2 regions of the Alkalibacterium psychrotolerans genome follow, and region 1 is predicted to be linked to the other one. Evidence: a T-box and tRNA genes for the amino acid it is inferred to sense, from the RefSeq annotation. Region 1 holds a T-box; the other holds one or more tRNA genes.
The links. The T-box of region 1 lies ahead of tyrS (tyrosine--tRNA ligase). A T-box ahead of a tRNA ligase gene usually reads a tRNA of that ligase, here a tRNA-Tyr.

Region 1 (7,422 bases):
GAACTGGCAACAAGAGAGGAAATTGAAGAAATCATCAATGATGCACTGGCAAACAACAATCTTCAGAACGTTATTTCTCAAGACCAGATTGACCGCCTGCTTGCCTTTTTCGAACGCTATCAGCAGACGGGTGCCATTGATTCAGCGCAAGTAAGAGAGCAGCTGGAACAGCTATCCGGCAATCTCCGCGACCGTTTCGGCGATGCCTGGCAGCAGGCCGAAGACAGTGGCCTGCTTGATCAAATTGGTAACTTTTTCAGACAACTCTGGGAAGCAATTACCGGACTGTTTAACTGATAATTAAATAGAAAAGAACAAAGGCCTTTGACTTTGCTGACTATTGAGAAATAACTCAATAAAGCAGACTCAAAGGCTTTTTTGATTGTAAGATTTGAGGCACTCAAATCTTACCTCTGTAAAGGGCTTTAAGAAGGAAGAAAGATGGGACATCTTTCAACATTCTTCAGGGTTCGGTATACTCAAAGGTCGAGAGTATACGAGCTAGCCGAAAAAGCGAAAAATTGGGTAAAGTGAAGAGAGGGTTTTCCATGAGTTTGACTAAGAAGGTCCGCTTTAGGTAAAGTGAGTGAATCATGCAGCGTGAGTTTACCCAAGTGGTATCAAGTTCGGCAAAGTGAAGAAAAAACGGCAGCCGAGTCTGCTATAGATTAAGCAACTTAAGTAAAGTGAAGCGATTCAGGTCTGGAGTTTACCCAAGGAACCGCGCCTTCGGCATACTGAAGCACTGCAGACTGTTGAGCAGGCTGAACAAGCCGCTTCTTCGGCAAGCTGAATACTCCTGACACGGTGAGCTTGCCGAACAATGAACAACTCAAATAATAAGAGAAAAACTGAAAAAGAGATACCAGCCCATAAGCCGACATCTCTTCTCATATTAAAAGTACGTCCCGATTAAACCAGGTTGATTAGGAAATATTTTTTCTTCCCTTTGCGTACAATAATAAAGCGGTCATCAAAGCTGTCTTTCTCGCTGACAACATAATCGACATCTTTAACTTGAATGCCTTTCAGACGAATGGCACCATTTTTAATGTCTTCGCGTGCTTGTCTGCGTGAAGGCTCGATTCCAGTCACATCAACCAGCAGTTCCACCAGGTTGTGTTCCCCTTTAGCTGCTTCAGAAGAAGGTACATCCTTAAAGGTCGAACCAATCTGGTCAGCTGTCAGGTTCTGAATGTCTCCCGAAAACAGGGCTTGAGAAATACTGATGGCTTCATCCAAAGCTTCCTGACTGTGGACGAAACGCGTCATTTCTTCAGCCAGTGCTTTTTGAGCGGCACGCTTATGTGGCTCTGTTTCGACTTGTTTCGCCAATTCATCAATCTCACCTTTGGAAAGGAAAGAGAAGTACTTCAGGTATTTAATAACATCGCGGTCATCCTGGTTGAACCAGAACTGGTAGAATTCGTAAGGGGTTGTCTTTTCAGGATCAAGCCAGATAGCTCCTTCGGCTGATTTTCCAAATTTTGTTCCGTCAGCTTTTAATAGCAGGGGAATAGTCAGACCAAAGGCTTTGGCTTCAGAGCCTTCTTTTTTACGAATCAAGTCAAGTCCCGCAGTGATGTTGCCCCACTGGTCAGAACCGCCAATCTGCAGTTGAACATCTTCATTCTGGAAAAGGTGAAGGAAGTCCACAGACTGAATAATTTGATAGCTGAACTCGGTAAAGGAGATACCCGTGTCGAGTCGGCTGGATACAACGTCTTTAGCCAGCATCGTATTGATATTGAATTCCTTCCCGTAATCACGCAGGAAATCCAAAAAGGACAAGCCGCTCAGCCAGTCGTAGTTGTTGACCAGTTTAATGCCGGACTCTTCGGAACCGGCTTTAAATAGCTTGCGCATCTGCGCACTCAATTTATCGGCATTCTCCATTATTTTATCCATTGTCTGGAGGGTACGCTCTGAATTGCGGCCACTCGGATCACCAATTGATCCTGTTCCGCCACCGATTAGGATGACCGGCTTATGACCAGCCAGCTGGAATCGTTTCAGAATCATGAAAGGAATTAAATGGCCCACATGCATGCTGTCTCCAGATGGATCAATCCCACAATACAAGGCAATGCTTTTCTCCTCGGTTAGTTCACGCAGGCCTTCTTCGTCGGTCTGCTGGTTAATGGCTCCGCGCCACTCTAATTCGCTTAATATACTCATAATAAATGCTCCTCTTTTTCAATTTTTTAGAATCTATCTAATTGTCGAAATCCTGTAGCTCCAGTTAATTTTGAATACAAAAAAAGCCCCGCAAAAAGCTTGTGCTTTCTGCCGGGACGAACATGCCGTGGTACCACCCAGATTGAAGCGGACTGTGCCACTTCCTCTTATCCCATAACGCCGGGACGCGTCTTTAAAGATAGCTCCAAGGTGTAATTCATGCTGCCAGCCCATACGAGTTTTCACCAGCCACTCGCTCTCTAAAATAGGTCAGACACACTACTTCGCCTGTTCATCGCTTGAATATTCTAAGAGTCAGTATAATTCAATACGGTTTAATAGTCAATTATTAATCCAATAAAGTCTTCAGGTGTTGCAATAAGATTGCCCATCTATTTTTTTGGAAATACTAATGGCTTCACACTACACTTTATTTTTTGGTATGCTAAACTATAGATAAGACAAGTTGTTAGTGAAAGGATGACTGCATTTGGTTAAACAAAGGAAAGAGACATTCAAGATGAATACTAATCCAAAAGCACCAGAAGAATCGTGTGTAACCTGGGGCAATTACCGATTCACTGTATTGACTCCGGCGATGATTCGTTTAGAGTATCATCCGGAAGGAAAGTTTGAAGATCAATCGACTCAAACGGTTTTAAACAGAAATTTTGAAACACCTGAATTTGAACTCAGAGAAACAGATGAATACATTGAAATTATAACCACGCACTCTCATTTAATGTTCTACAAAGAAGAGGGCGGCTTTACAAAACATAATCTGAATATTGAAGCGATTGGAAATTACAGCCTCTACCATAGCACCTGGTACTTTGGTGAAAAACCTGAGACGTTAAAAGGAACTGCCCGTACACTGGACTTTGCTGACGGCGCCATTGAACTGGAAGAAGGGCTGATGAGCCAAAACGGCTTCTCCGTGTTTGATGATAGTAAATCGATGCATCTGACTGAAGACGGCTGGGTAAAAAAACGCTCACCTAATCTAGTCGATATGTATTTCCTAGGTTATGGCCGGGACTATTTAGGTGCACTGAAAGATTACCACTACCTGACAGGGAAAACACCATTATTGCCGCGGTATGCATTAGGTAACTGGTGGAGCCGCTATTATGCCTACACTCAGGAAGGCTACAAAAACCTGATGAAGGAATTCCAGGCACGCTCTATTCCATTTTCCGTTGCCGTCATCGATATGGACTGGCATGTGACCGATGTGCCGTCCGAGTACGGCTCTGGCTGGACAGGCTATACATGGAACAAAGAGTTATTCCCGGATCCGGAGGGCTTCTTATCCTGGCTGCACGAAAATGGTATGCGCACAACCTTGAATCTTCACCCGGCAAACGGCGTACAACCTTATGAGGAAATGTATGAACCGATGGCAAAAGAATTAGGCGTGAATGTGGAACAGGAAGAGCCGATTGAATTTGATATTGCCGATCAGGACTTTTTAAATGCCTATTTTGAATACCTGCACCACCCGCATGAAGAAATTGGTGTGGACTTCTGGTGGATAGACTGGCAGCAGGGCAGTGTCACGAAAGTGGAAGGACTGGACCCCTTGTGGATGCTCAACCACTATCATTTCCTGGACCATGCGCGTGATGACAACCGCGGACTGATTTTCTCCCGTTATGCCGGTTTAGGCTCGCACCGTTACCCGATTGGCTTTTCCGGTGATACGGCTGCGACTTGGGATTCCCTGGCTTTTCAGCCTTACTTTACTGCAACCGCAGCGAATGTCGGCTACAGCTGGTGGAGTCATGATATCGGCGGTCACATGGGTGGCATCAAGGATAATGAACTCTTTGTCCGCTGGGTACAGTTCGGTGTCTTTTCACCGATTAATAGACTGCACAGTCAGGATGGCGAGTTCAGCGGTAAAGAGCCATGGCGTTATGGCCAGAAAGCTGACCGTATTGTTACGGACTTTATGCAGCTGCGTCACAGATTAGTGCCGTACTTGTATACGATGAATGTCATCAACTATCAGGATGATTTCCCACTGGTTAGACCGATGTATTATCATTATCCGTGGAAAGATGAAGCGTACGATGTGCCAAATCAGTACTACTTTGGAACACAAATGATTGTGGCCCCGATAACTGAGCCCACACGCAACGATTTGCGTTTAGGAAAAGTCAAAGTATGGCTGCCTGAAGGTAAATGGGTAGACTTCTTCAATAACCGGTCATACGAAGGGGACCGCATGATAGATGTGTACAGACCGATGTCCACCTTCCCGGTATTTGTCAAAGCCGGTGGCATTGTGCCAATGGACCAGTCTGTTGAGAACAGCACGGATAATCCAAGTAAAATGGATCTTCGTATATACGCCGGTGATCATGGCAATTTCTCACTGTATGAAGATGACGGGTTAGGAAAAGGTCTTGAAGCAGTGACGACTAAGATGTCGCTGAAATGGAGAGAAGAAGACGAAGAATCCTCTATTTTCCGAATCCATAAACCGGAAGGAAACGTTGATGTTCTTCCCGAGAGACGCCAGTTCAATCTGTCTCTTGTCGGCTTTAAATGCAAGCAGATGCCTGAAGTCTGGGTCGACGATGAGAAAGTCGAGATAGACATTTCGAAAGAAGGAAAAGTCACCACTGTAGTTATTCCAGAACAGGCTACGGATGTCAGCTATACTATCTACTTCAGAGGCGTGGAGTTGCGTAAGAATGATATGCATGGTGAACTCTTCCGCTTCCTGGATAGAGCTCAGATTGAAGCGCATGTCAAAGAGAAAATCTTTACGACCATAGTAAAAGGACGGACAAGTGCCCGAGTCATCAGTGCACTGCTGGCGCTGGATATTGATCCGGACTTGATGGATGCCATCAGTGAAATTGTCTGGGCCAATCCCGATGACGTAGAATAATTTGGAAGACTTTTAAGGAAAGAGAAGAGTTCATTTCACCTTTACAGACTTTTAACAGTCCCGTAAAGAAAAAGGACTACTTTTCTTTCCTTTTTCATATGTAGTGAAGCGAATACATGATACAATTATAAAAGAGTAAACAAAGAAAGTGAGTAGTCACCTATGACTAAAATTGTATTTTTTGATATTGACGGAACACTGGTGAATAAAAGGAATACCATACCGGACTCAACTAAGCGTGCGGTAAAGCAACTCAAAGAAAATGGAGTGATTCCTGTGATTGCAACGGGAAGAGCGCCCCTGCTTATTGAAGAAATTAGGCAGGAACTGGAGATTGACAGTTACATTGCTATGAATGGTCAGCTGGTTATGCATAACGGACAGGTTATATTCCACAATCCTATCCAGACGGATACAGTCAACCGACTGACTGATAAGGCAGTCAATCAGAAGAACGGCATCATCCTCTGCGGCGCCAAGGATATTTACAGTAACTCGATTGTATCACTGGCAAAACGGAGTTCAGTGTGGTCTATTCTGAAAGGGTTGGGGAAAATTATTCCCGGACATCTTCAGCTGTCCCTCTTTAAAAAACTAATCAGAAAACCGCCTAACCCGAAACAGTATGCAGGCAAGCCGATTTATCAAGTCATTCTGGAAACATCAATGGATGAGGAAAAGGCTTATAAAGAGGCATTTCCTGAACTTCATTTTGCCCGATCAAACCACTATACGGTTGATATCATCAGCACGGATATTTCCAAAGCGACAGGCATAGAGGTGTTTCTGAAAGAGCTGGGAATCAGTCAGAGCGAAACGTACGGCTTCGGAGACAGTCCCAATGACCTGGAAATGCTTGACTATGTTCAGACTGGAGTGGCGATGGACAACGGCTGGGATTCCGTCAAGGCAGTGGCTGACTATGTCACGGCTTCAGTAGACGAAGATGGCATTGAAAAAGGACTCAAACACTTCAACTTGATATAAGAACTTTTTGAACCAATAGACCTGTGGTATACTTTACAGGTTATAGCTTGCAACTAAGCTCAGATTATATAAGAAACAATTCTAAAGGAGGACCATCCGTTGTCTGAAAATAAGACATTTTATATTACAACACCCATTTATTATCCAAGCGGTAACCTGCATATCGGCAATGCCTATACGACCATTGCCTGTGATGTGATGGCCCGTTATAAGCGACTTAAAGGCTTTGAAACCTTTTACCTTACTGGAACCGATGAACACGGTCAGAAAATTGAAACAAAAGCTAAAGAATTGAACCAGACGCCGCAGGAATACGTGGACACTATGGCAGAAAGCATTGAGTCATTGTGGAACACGCTGGACATTTCTCATGATTTCTTTATTCGCACGACACAGCCTAAGCACAAAGAAGTAGTGGCTAAGATTTTCGAGAAACTGCTCGACCAAGGGGATATTTACCTTGGAGATTATGCCGGCTGGTACTCTGTTTCCGATGAAGAATTCTTCACTGAAACGCAGCTGACAGAAGTTTACCGTGACGCGGACGGCAATGTGACCGGAGGACTGGCACCGAGCGGGCACGAAGTGGAATGGGTCAAGGAAGAGTCCTATTTCTTTAATATGAGTAAATACGCAGACCGTCTGCTTCAGTATTATGAAGAACACGACGAATTTATTTTGCCGGAATCACGTAAAAAAGAAATGATTAATAACTTTATTAAACCAGGGCTGGAAGATTTGGCCGTATCCCGAACAACCTTTGACTGGGGCGTGCCGGTGCCTTCAAATCCCAAGCACGTGGTTTACGTGTGGATTGATGCCCTGACTAACTATATTACAGCATTGGGCTATGATCCTGATCTGGGCGGTTTTGAAGATCAGCCTGAACAGTTCAGAAAGTTCTGGCCAGCAGATGTGCATATGGTCGGAAAGGAAATTGTCCGTTTCCATACGATATACTGGCCGATTCTACTCATGGCACTTGACCTGCCATTGCCTAAGCAAGTCTTTGGACACGGCTGGCTTTTGATGAAAGACGGCAAGATGTCCAAATCTAAAGGCAATGTCATTTATCCTGAAAAACTGGTAGAGCGTTATGGCGTGGATGCTGTGCGTTATTATCTGATGCGCGAAGTCACATTCGGCAGTGATGGTGTCTTTACACCAGAAGATTTTGTATCCCGAATCAATTTTGATCTGGCAAACGACTTGGGTAACCTGCTGAACCGTACAGTAGCGATGATGAATAAGTACTTTGGTGGAGAAATCCCTGCTTATCAGGGCGATTTAAACACTTTTGATGAATCACTGAGACTGCAGGCCCTTGAAACGGTGAATGAATACGAAATGAGTAT
Region 2 (7,422 bases), on a different contig from region 1:
TAGACAAAAAGGGACGTCTTATTACTGTAATATGGCTTCTCCATTTTTAATTGATGAAGAAGGCGCCAAGTATATTGACTATGATCTTGATGTAAAAGTATTTCCGGATGGCGAAAAAAGACTGCTGGACGTTGACGAATACGAAGAGCACGGGAAAAAATGGGACTATCCTGATGAAATTGATCTAATTTTAAAAGAACACATTAAAATTCTTGTTGATTGGATTAATGAAGAAAAAGGACCATTTTCTGAGGGCTATGTCGACCTATGGTACAACAGATATAAACAGCTCACCGGTAAAAAATGATTGATTGTGATGAAAAAGGCAGTAGAAGGCTAAAAAGTCTTCTACTGTTTCCTTATGCTTTGTTTGATGGTAAACTACATAATGGTATATACGGTTTATATTATTATAAATAATACATAGGAAAGGAATAAGCAAATGAAAAAAAGTGTTTTAACCATCCCCTTACTTCTGACGGCCAGTGTTGTAACTATTTTTTTCGGCAGACAATATGCAGCGAGTCAACAAGATGAAATGACGGCTATGGAGCTTGGTCCTGAGGAAGAAGTGATTGAAGAAGAGAATTCAACACTAGATGAGGCACCTCAAACTAAGTCTTTACTTGAAGACTATCAGTCTCGCGAGAACTTCTCGCTTTATGAACAATTAGATTTTTTGTCATTGACGAAAAATGATGCATCCATAGGCTTTTACGGCGACATTAATATGGAAGCGGGCTGGGTTCAAAGCTTAGTGCAAGCCATTGAAGAGAATACTGAAGGACCGATGGAAGTGGTAGACTTTACGCATCCGGATTTAGATTCCTACGAGTTGATGATCAGACAAACGAGTCAGGATGTTAATGAATTTCAACCGGATATTTTAGTGTATGGTTTACCTGCGCTTCCGGATAAGGTCAGAGATATTGGACTGGCAGATACGGATGAATATATGTCAAGTGTTCTGAACCAGTTATCTGCTAATGAGGACATGGATTTAGTACTTGTGGAACCACATGTTATGCCTCATGAAATCAACCAGCTGAACTCCCGATCTCTCGATTACAGGAGCTACCTGAATATAATGAGAGACATAGCAGAAGAAAGAAACTTAACCCTTCTTCCTCTGCATACTGATTTTAACGAGCAGGCAGAATCAAACGGACTAAGCAATTACTTTACCGAAACAGATAATGAGTTGAATGAAGCAGGGAATGAGCTCGTTACGGAAATAGTCGATGGGTATTTGAGTCAAGTGAATGAATAAAAAAAGCTGGCCACAGGCCGGCTTTTTTTAGTGTAGTGTGTTAATTTTTGATACATCATCTGTGACATGATTAGTCTTGAAACTGCTGACTAATTTGTTTAGATGCTGTAGATTTTCTTCATAGTCTAGTACTGCTGACATAAGATGAATGACTGTATTACTCTGGCCATAGTCGTTTTCCAGGTAGGATTCCAGACTGGCTTCGTTGAAGAATGACTCCATGAAGGTTATACGAAGGTCTGCCTTGTAGGCAATGAAATTAACTTCTTTAGGGAGAATTCGACCGTTCCATTTCAATATTATTTGCTCATGCGCAGACATTAACGTTTCCAGTCGTTCGCGAAGTAAAATACGCAAGTCATCCGGGAAATGATTATAAACATTTTCCGAGAGGTGAAGTGTCTTGACCAAATAATAAGCTGATTCAGTTGTTCGAATAAATTGTCTGTAGATGACAAGCAAACGTGTGATTGAGATTTCTTTTTGATTAAACCAGCGCGTCCATTGGTTGTCCTGAAGTAAAGTTAAATATTTCTTCATATCGGTAATTGATTTTTCCAGTGACAGTAAGTCTGAACGCATCAGAGAGTATTGAACGTTTTTCCTCAGGCTGACACGCATATATCTTGTCAGGTCATCAGTCACCACATTCGTCAACTGAAATAATTTTTCCTCATAGTTAGGGGGGAGCACAAAACGGTTAATCAAGAATGCCACTAGGACACCAATGAAGGTTGCCAAAACTCTGATTACGGCGTTAGATAAAATATCTCCATTTGTTGAGAGCATAATGATAATCAACGTCATCGTAGATAAGCCAATCACGTTGTTAAGATTCATTTGATGCAGGATGGCAATAAGAATAGCTGTAGCAAAACTGATAACTATAATAGACGTTCCGAATGCGCTAGCCATCAAAACTGCCACAAAACCACCTATTGAGTTGGCAATCAGGCGTTCACCCATCGTTTGAAAGGATTTTTTTACTGACGGCTGCATAGACGCTACCACGGATATTCCCGCTAAAGATGCACTGTCCTCAAAACCTAGCGCAATAGGGATGATTAAAGAAAGGAATACAGCCAAACTAGTTTTAAAGGTTCTTGCCCCAATTTTCATTTTAAATAAGTCACTGCTTTCAGTTTTTATAGTAAATTCAGTATACTACAAATAAGCAGTCAATATTAATAAAATTAAGTATGGAACTGACATATTCTTGCAAAAAATGACTGGAAACTGTATCATTTGGTTAGATAGAAGGAAAAGATAAAGGATTGATAAAGATGAGTTATTTAGTAGAACAATCCATTGAACGGTTAAAGTTTAATAATATACGGATTACCCCCCAAAGGCACGCCATACTTGAATATTTGATAGATCAGGACAGTCATCCGACAGCTGATGAAATTTACCGTGCATTGGAAGAGCGTTTTCCAAGCATGAGTGTTGCGACTGTTTATAACAACTTAAGACTATTCACGGATCTGGGCTTAGTTAAAGAAATGATGTATGGAGATCATTCCAGTCGCTTTGATTTTGCCTCGACTGAGCACTACCATGCTATCTGCTCAAATTGTGGAAAAATAGAGGACATCTATTATCCCGGTTTGGATGATGTTGAAGTAGTAGCGAGTAATTTAACTGGGTTTACTGTGGATTCCCATCGCCTTGAAATTTACGGACTGTGTCCGGATTGTCAAGCAGAGAATAGCTAGTACGGTTAGGAAAAGCGAGGAGACAGGCATGAAGAAAGCACTTATTCTAGCCAATCCTTCTTCTGGTAAAAAGCAGGGGGAAGAAATGGCTTTATTTGCCAAAGAGAAATTTGAATCTGCTGGATGGGATTGTACCGTTGAAGTAACTCAAGGTAAAAGCGACATAACAAAATATACTACCCAGGCCTGTCAGGAAAAGAAAGATTACTTGATTATTATTGGTGGAGACGGTACAGTTTCAGAAGTGCTGAATACTTTAAAGCATCATGAGTTTCATCCTGTTATTGGAGCTATTCCAACGGGTACTGTTAATAATATCGCTCGAGGTTTTGGGATTGATTTACCGATTGAAAATGCTGTTGAGCAGTTGATTAACAGTAGAGTAGAGACGTGTGATGTCGGAAGTGTCAATGGGCAGCTTTTTTTGAGTTCGATTTCTGCTGGGTCTGTCCCTGAAACGGTATGGGAAGTTTCTGATAATATGAAAGAACGTTACGGATCACTGGCATATTTTATTGAAGGTATGAAATCTTTGAAAAATGAAGAAACACATGATCTTATAATTGAACTCGATGGTAAATCCTTTAGAAAAGAAACCAGTCTTTTATTAATAGGTGTGTCCCATAATATCTCAGGTATCGATCATTTCTTTGAAGAAGCCACCATGAATGATGGAAAACTCTATTTATTTTTAATGGATAAAAACACACTCGGCGAAAAAATAAGTATTGTTTCTAAACTGATGTCAGAAGAAAAGCAGAAGCTACCTCCTGAAGTAACAATTAAATCGTTTGAAACTGCCCGGTTCTCCTTACAGAATAAAAAGGCCCATGTGGCTATGGACGGTGAAAAAGGACCTGAATTTCCGTTAGTAGTTAAAGTTCTGCCAGAATTTATATCAGTCCTTGTGCCGGAATAAATTTCAGATAGCGGTAAACACTACTTTTTGATTTGGTTTTTTATATGAAGCGTTGACATTTTTGAAGATAAATGCTATGATATAAAAGTTGCTAATAGTAATAATATTCCGCAATAGCTCAGTTGGTAGAGCGCACGACTGTTAATCGTGTTGTCGCAGGTTCGAGCCCTGCTTGCGGAGTTTTAATATGGAGAATTGTCCGAGTGGCTGAAGGAGCACGCCTGGAAAGCGTGTATACGGTTTTTCCGTATCGAGGGTTCGAATCCCTCATTCTCCGTTTTTTATTTTTATATCCAGGCCCCTTGGTCAAGCGGTTAAGACACCGCCCTTTCACGGCGGTAACACGGGTTCGAATCCCGTAGGGGTCATAATAACTGAATAGTTATTTGTCGGAGGATTACCCAAGTCCGGCTTAAGGGAACGGTCTTGAAAACCGTCAGGCGTGTAAATGCGCGCGTGGGTTCGAATCCCACATCCTCCTTTGTCATGGTTGTAGTTGCTTCAGCAACGTACAACCATGATACACGCAGCCTTTAGGCTGCCGTGTCTCCGATTTAAGGTTTGTAGTTGCTTCTTTAGAAGCTTACAAGCTCAGTACACGCGGTCTTCAGACCGCCGTGTTTCCGATTTAATGCATCATGCTACTTACTGAGTGATTGTATCAGATAACTGTATAAGTGGTAGATTTAGGCGCTGTAGCTCAGTTGGTAGAGCAACGGATTGAAGCTCCGTGTGTCGGCAGTTCGACTCTGTCCAGCGCCATGAAATAGCGGAGGGATAGCGAAGTGGCTAAACGCGGCGGACTGTAAATCCGCTCCTTCGGGTTCGTAGGTTCGAATCCTACTCCCTCCATACAATAGGGGTATAGTTTAATGGTAAAACTATGGTCTCCAAAACCATCGATGTGGGTTCGACTCCTGCTACCCCTGTAACCATTAGTTAAAAAAGCTAGTGTAAATTTATAAAAATGGCGATTGTGGCGAAGTGGTTAACGCACCGGGTTGTGGTCTCGGCATTCGTGGGTTCGATCCCCATCAGTCGCCCTTAATTGGGCTATAGCCAAGCGGTAAGGCAGCGGGTTTTGATCCCGTCATTCCTAGGTTCGAATCCTAGTAGCCCAGTACTATAACCAGATACCTTTCTGGTTAAGATAGACGATAATAAAACTCAATGCTCATGCATTGAGTTTTATCTGTATTATCTACTAATTTACAAAAGAGGTTGAGGACAATGGGAAAAAATCATGGTATATTTCTTCTGGTTATTGGGATAATCATTCTACTATTGTCACTGTTCATTGTATTTCATGATCCAATTGTCGGGGGAGCAGGAATATTGGTAGGAGTCTGGAATATCTTTATAGGCATACGATTATTAAAGGGCAAGTGGCTATTCGGCTCTCGATTTAATGAAGATAACGATAAGAATGAAGATTAGAAAAAAGTGCTCAGTCTTTTGACTAAGCACTTTTTTTGAACTGCTATTACAAATATATTGTTTTCAAAACTTTTTATCTATTTTAGTGCAGACTCATTTAGTTTTATTCATGCGAGAAGACCCGCTGTGGCACTAGCTAGTCGACCCATAAGACTCTGTGTATGCCGGTTGACCCGTTACAGCGCTAGCTAGTCAACTCATAAGAATCTGAGTACACCAGATGACCCGCTATAGCTCTAGCTAGCCGACTCATAGGACTCTGTGTATGCCGGTTGACCCGCTATAGCGCTAGCTAGTCGACTCATAGGACTTTGTGTATGCCGGTTGACCCGCTACAGCGCTAGCTAGTCAACCCATAAGAATCTGAGTACACCAGATGACCCGCTAGAACTCTAGCTAGCCGACTCATAGGACTCTGTGTACACCAGATGACCCGCTACAGCGCTAGCTAGTCGACTCATTAGAATTAGTGTACACCAGTTGACTCGCTAGAAGAAATAGCTACCAGATTCCATAAAATTCCAATTTGTAAGTTAACCACCTAGATCGACTAAGGCTCTGACTGCAAAAAATATCTTCTGCTAGTTAAATAATAATGCATTTTGTAATTTTTTCCTTATTTAAATTCCCAAAAGTGGCATAAATGATTATACTAAAGACTCAAATTTACTAGAACTCATTTCTAGACTAAAGATTTTAAATGAATACGAAAAAACAGAGAATTGACATTCTCTGTTTTTTTTATAAATTATATTTTTTTGCGTAGGGGAGGTAAGAGACAATAGTGTTAATCTTCGTCGTCGTTTATTTCCTCTTCCTCGTCATTTTCTTCTGGTTCTTCTACATCTTCTACATCTTCTTCAGTGTCCTCTTCATCATCTGAATCATCTGTATCGTCAGAAGGAGGCTCTTCTTCAGTTTCTTCCTCATCTTCATCCGTTTCAGGTTCCTCTTCCGGTTCCTCTTCTTCAGGTTCATCCGGTTCCTCTTCAGTTTCTTCCTCGTCATCCTCATCCTCATCCTCATCTTCTTCGTCTTCACGTTCAGGGATGGTGATAGAGGTGGTTGCTTCTGGTCCAGTATTGCCATAGGCACTGACAGAAAGAGAAATAGTCAGTGTTCCTGCAGGTGGTTCGGTTAAACTGAACTCTGTATCTGAGACAGTAGTACTTTCACCGTCAATCGTTAGATTGTAAGTGACGTCTTCATCTTCGTTTTCAAGCTCATAATCGTCCCAAGTAACCGTAAGCTCATCGCCGTCTTCATCGTATTCAGCTGACAAGCCTGTCGGTGCATCCAGTTCTTCACCAAATGAAGTGGATACTTCAGTCGGCTCAGTTCCAGTTACAAATAGTTCGTTCACAATGTGACTGTCCGGTGTGTTTGGTCCAGGCAGTTGAGCGGGGTCAGATCCATCCTCAACAGCCACTTCTGTAACGGAACTTGGCCTGGTCCATTCGGTGTTGTTTAAACCTTGTGATACATAAGACATCACTTCACGGTAAATGTGGCGTGGAATCAATCGCGAACCGTCTTCAAGAGACAAGTAATTCCCTTCCGCATTTCTATCAAACCCAGTCCAAACTGAAAGGGAGTAGTTAGACGTATAGCCGACATACCATGAATCGGGCACACCATGTGATGGATGATTAAAGCGTTCGTAATCCTCTGGAGCAAAGTTGGTCGTTCCTGTTTTCCCTGCTTGAGGCAGGTTAGGGATACCAACAGTGCTGCTTAAATTAGAAGGAACACCTCTTAAGATATCTGTAATCATATACGCTGTATAATCAGACATTGCTCGGTTGGTTTCAGGTACCAAATTAATTTCTTGGCCATCACGTGTAGTGACCCTAGTAACTGCGTGAGGCTGAGTGAAGTTACCCCCATTGGAAAAGGCAGCATAAGCACCGGCAAGCTGAAGAGGTGTCATTTCTCCATTTATAGCGTTCTGAGGGAAAATACCTGGTGAATCATTCAATTCATCTGAATCGATTCCCAGATTTCCAAGAAACTCGTCAATCTGACTTGTTTCAAGATCTTCGTTCATAATCTTGGCAGCAGGTATGTTTCTTGATTCTACG

Region 2: it has a tRNA-Tyr gene. The T-box ahead of tyrS (tyrosine--tRNA ligase) is inferred to sense a tRNA for this amino acid. The anticodon was not compared.

Annotation. Positions count from the first base shown of each region.
Region 1 covers NZ_BAAGPH010000034.1:135,433-142,854, forward strand. The annotation lists gene ACYVLS_RS06285 (DUF1002 domain-containing protein) at 1-297, shown strand, start outside; gene tyrS (tyrosine--tRNA ligase) at 913-2,178, opposite strand; T-box leader at 2,288-2,483, opposite strand; gene ACYVLS_RS06295 (glycoside hydrolase family 31 protein) at 2,669-5,080, shown strand; gene ACYVLS_RS06300 (Cof-type HAD-IIB family hydrolase) at 5,243-6,067, shown strand; gene metG (methionine--tRNA ligase) at 6,167-7,422, shown strand, end outside.
Region 2 covers NZ_BAAGPH010000024.1:35,173-42,594, forward strand. The annotation lists gene ntdP (nucleoside tri-diphosphate phosphatase) at 1-307, shown strand, start outside; gene ACYVLS_RS03870 (hypothetical protein) at 443-1,270, shown strand; gene ACYVLS_RS03875 (FUSC family protein) at 1,298-2,389, opposite strand; gene ACYVLS_RS03880 (Fur family transcriptional regulator) at 2,554-2,985, shown strand; gene ACYVLS_RS03885 (diacylglycerol/lipid kinase family protein) at 3,014-3,904, shown strand; tRNA gene ACYVLS_RS03890 (tRNA-Asn) at 4,012-4,084, shown strand; tRNA gene ACYVLS_RS03895 (tRNA-Ser) at 4,094-4,181, shown strand; tRNA gene ACYVLS_RS03900 (tRNA-Glu) at 4,201-4,272, shown strand; tRNA gene ACYVLS_RS03905 (tRNA-Ser) at 4,296-4,385, shown strand; tRNA gene ACYVLS_RS03910 (tRNA-Phe) at 4,594-4,666, shown strand; tRNA gene ACYVLS_RS03915 (tRNA-Tyr) at 4,676-4,756, shown strand; tRNA gene ACYVLS_RS03920 (tRNA-Trp) at 4,763-4,833, shown strand; tRNA gene ACYVLS_RS03925 (tRNA-His) at 4,875-4,947, shown strand; tRNA gene ACYVLS_RS03930 (tRNA-Gln) at 4,954-5,025, shown strand; gene ACYVLS_RS03935 (hypothetical protein) at 5,135-5,341, shown strand; gene ACYVLS_RS03940 (transglycosylase domain-containing protein) at 6,129-7,422, opposite strand, start outside.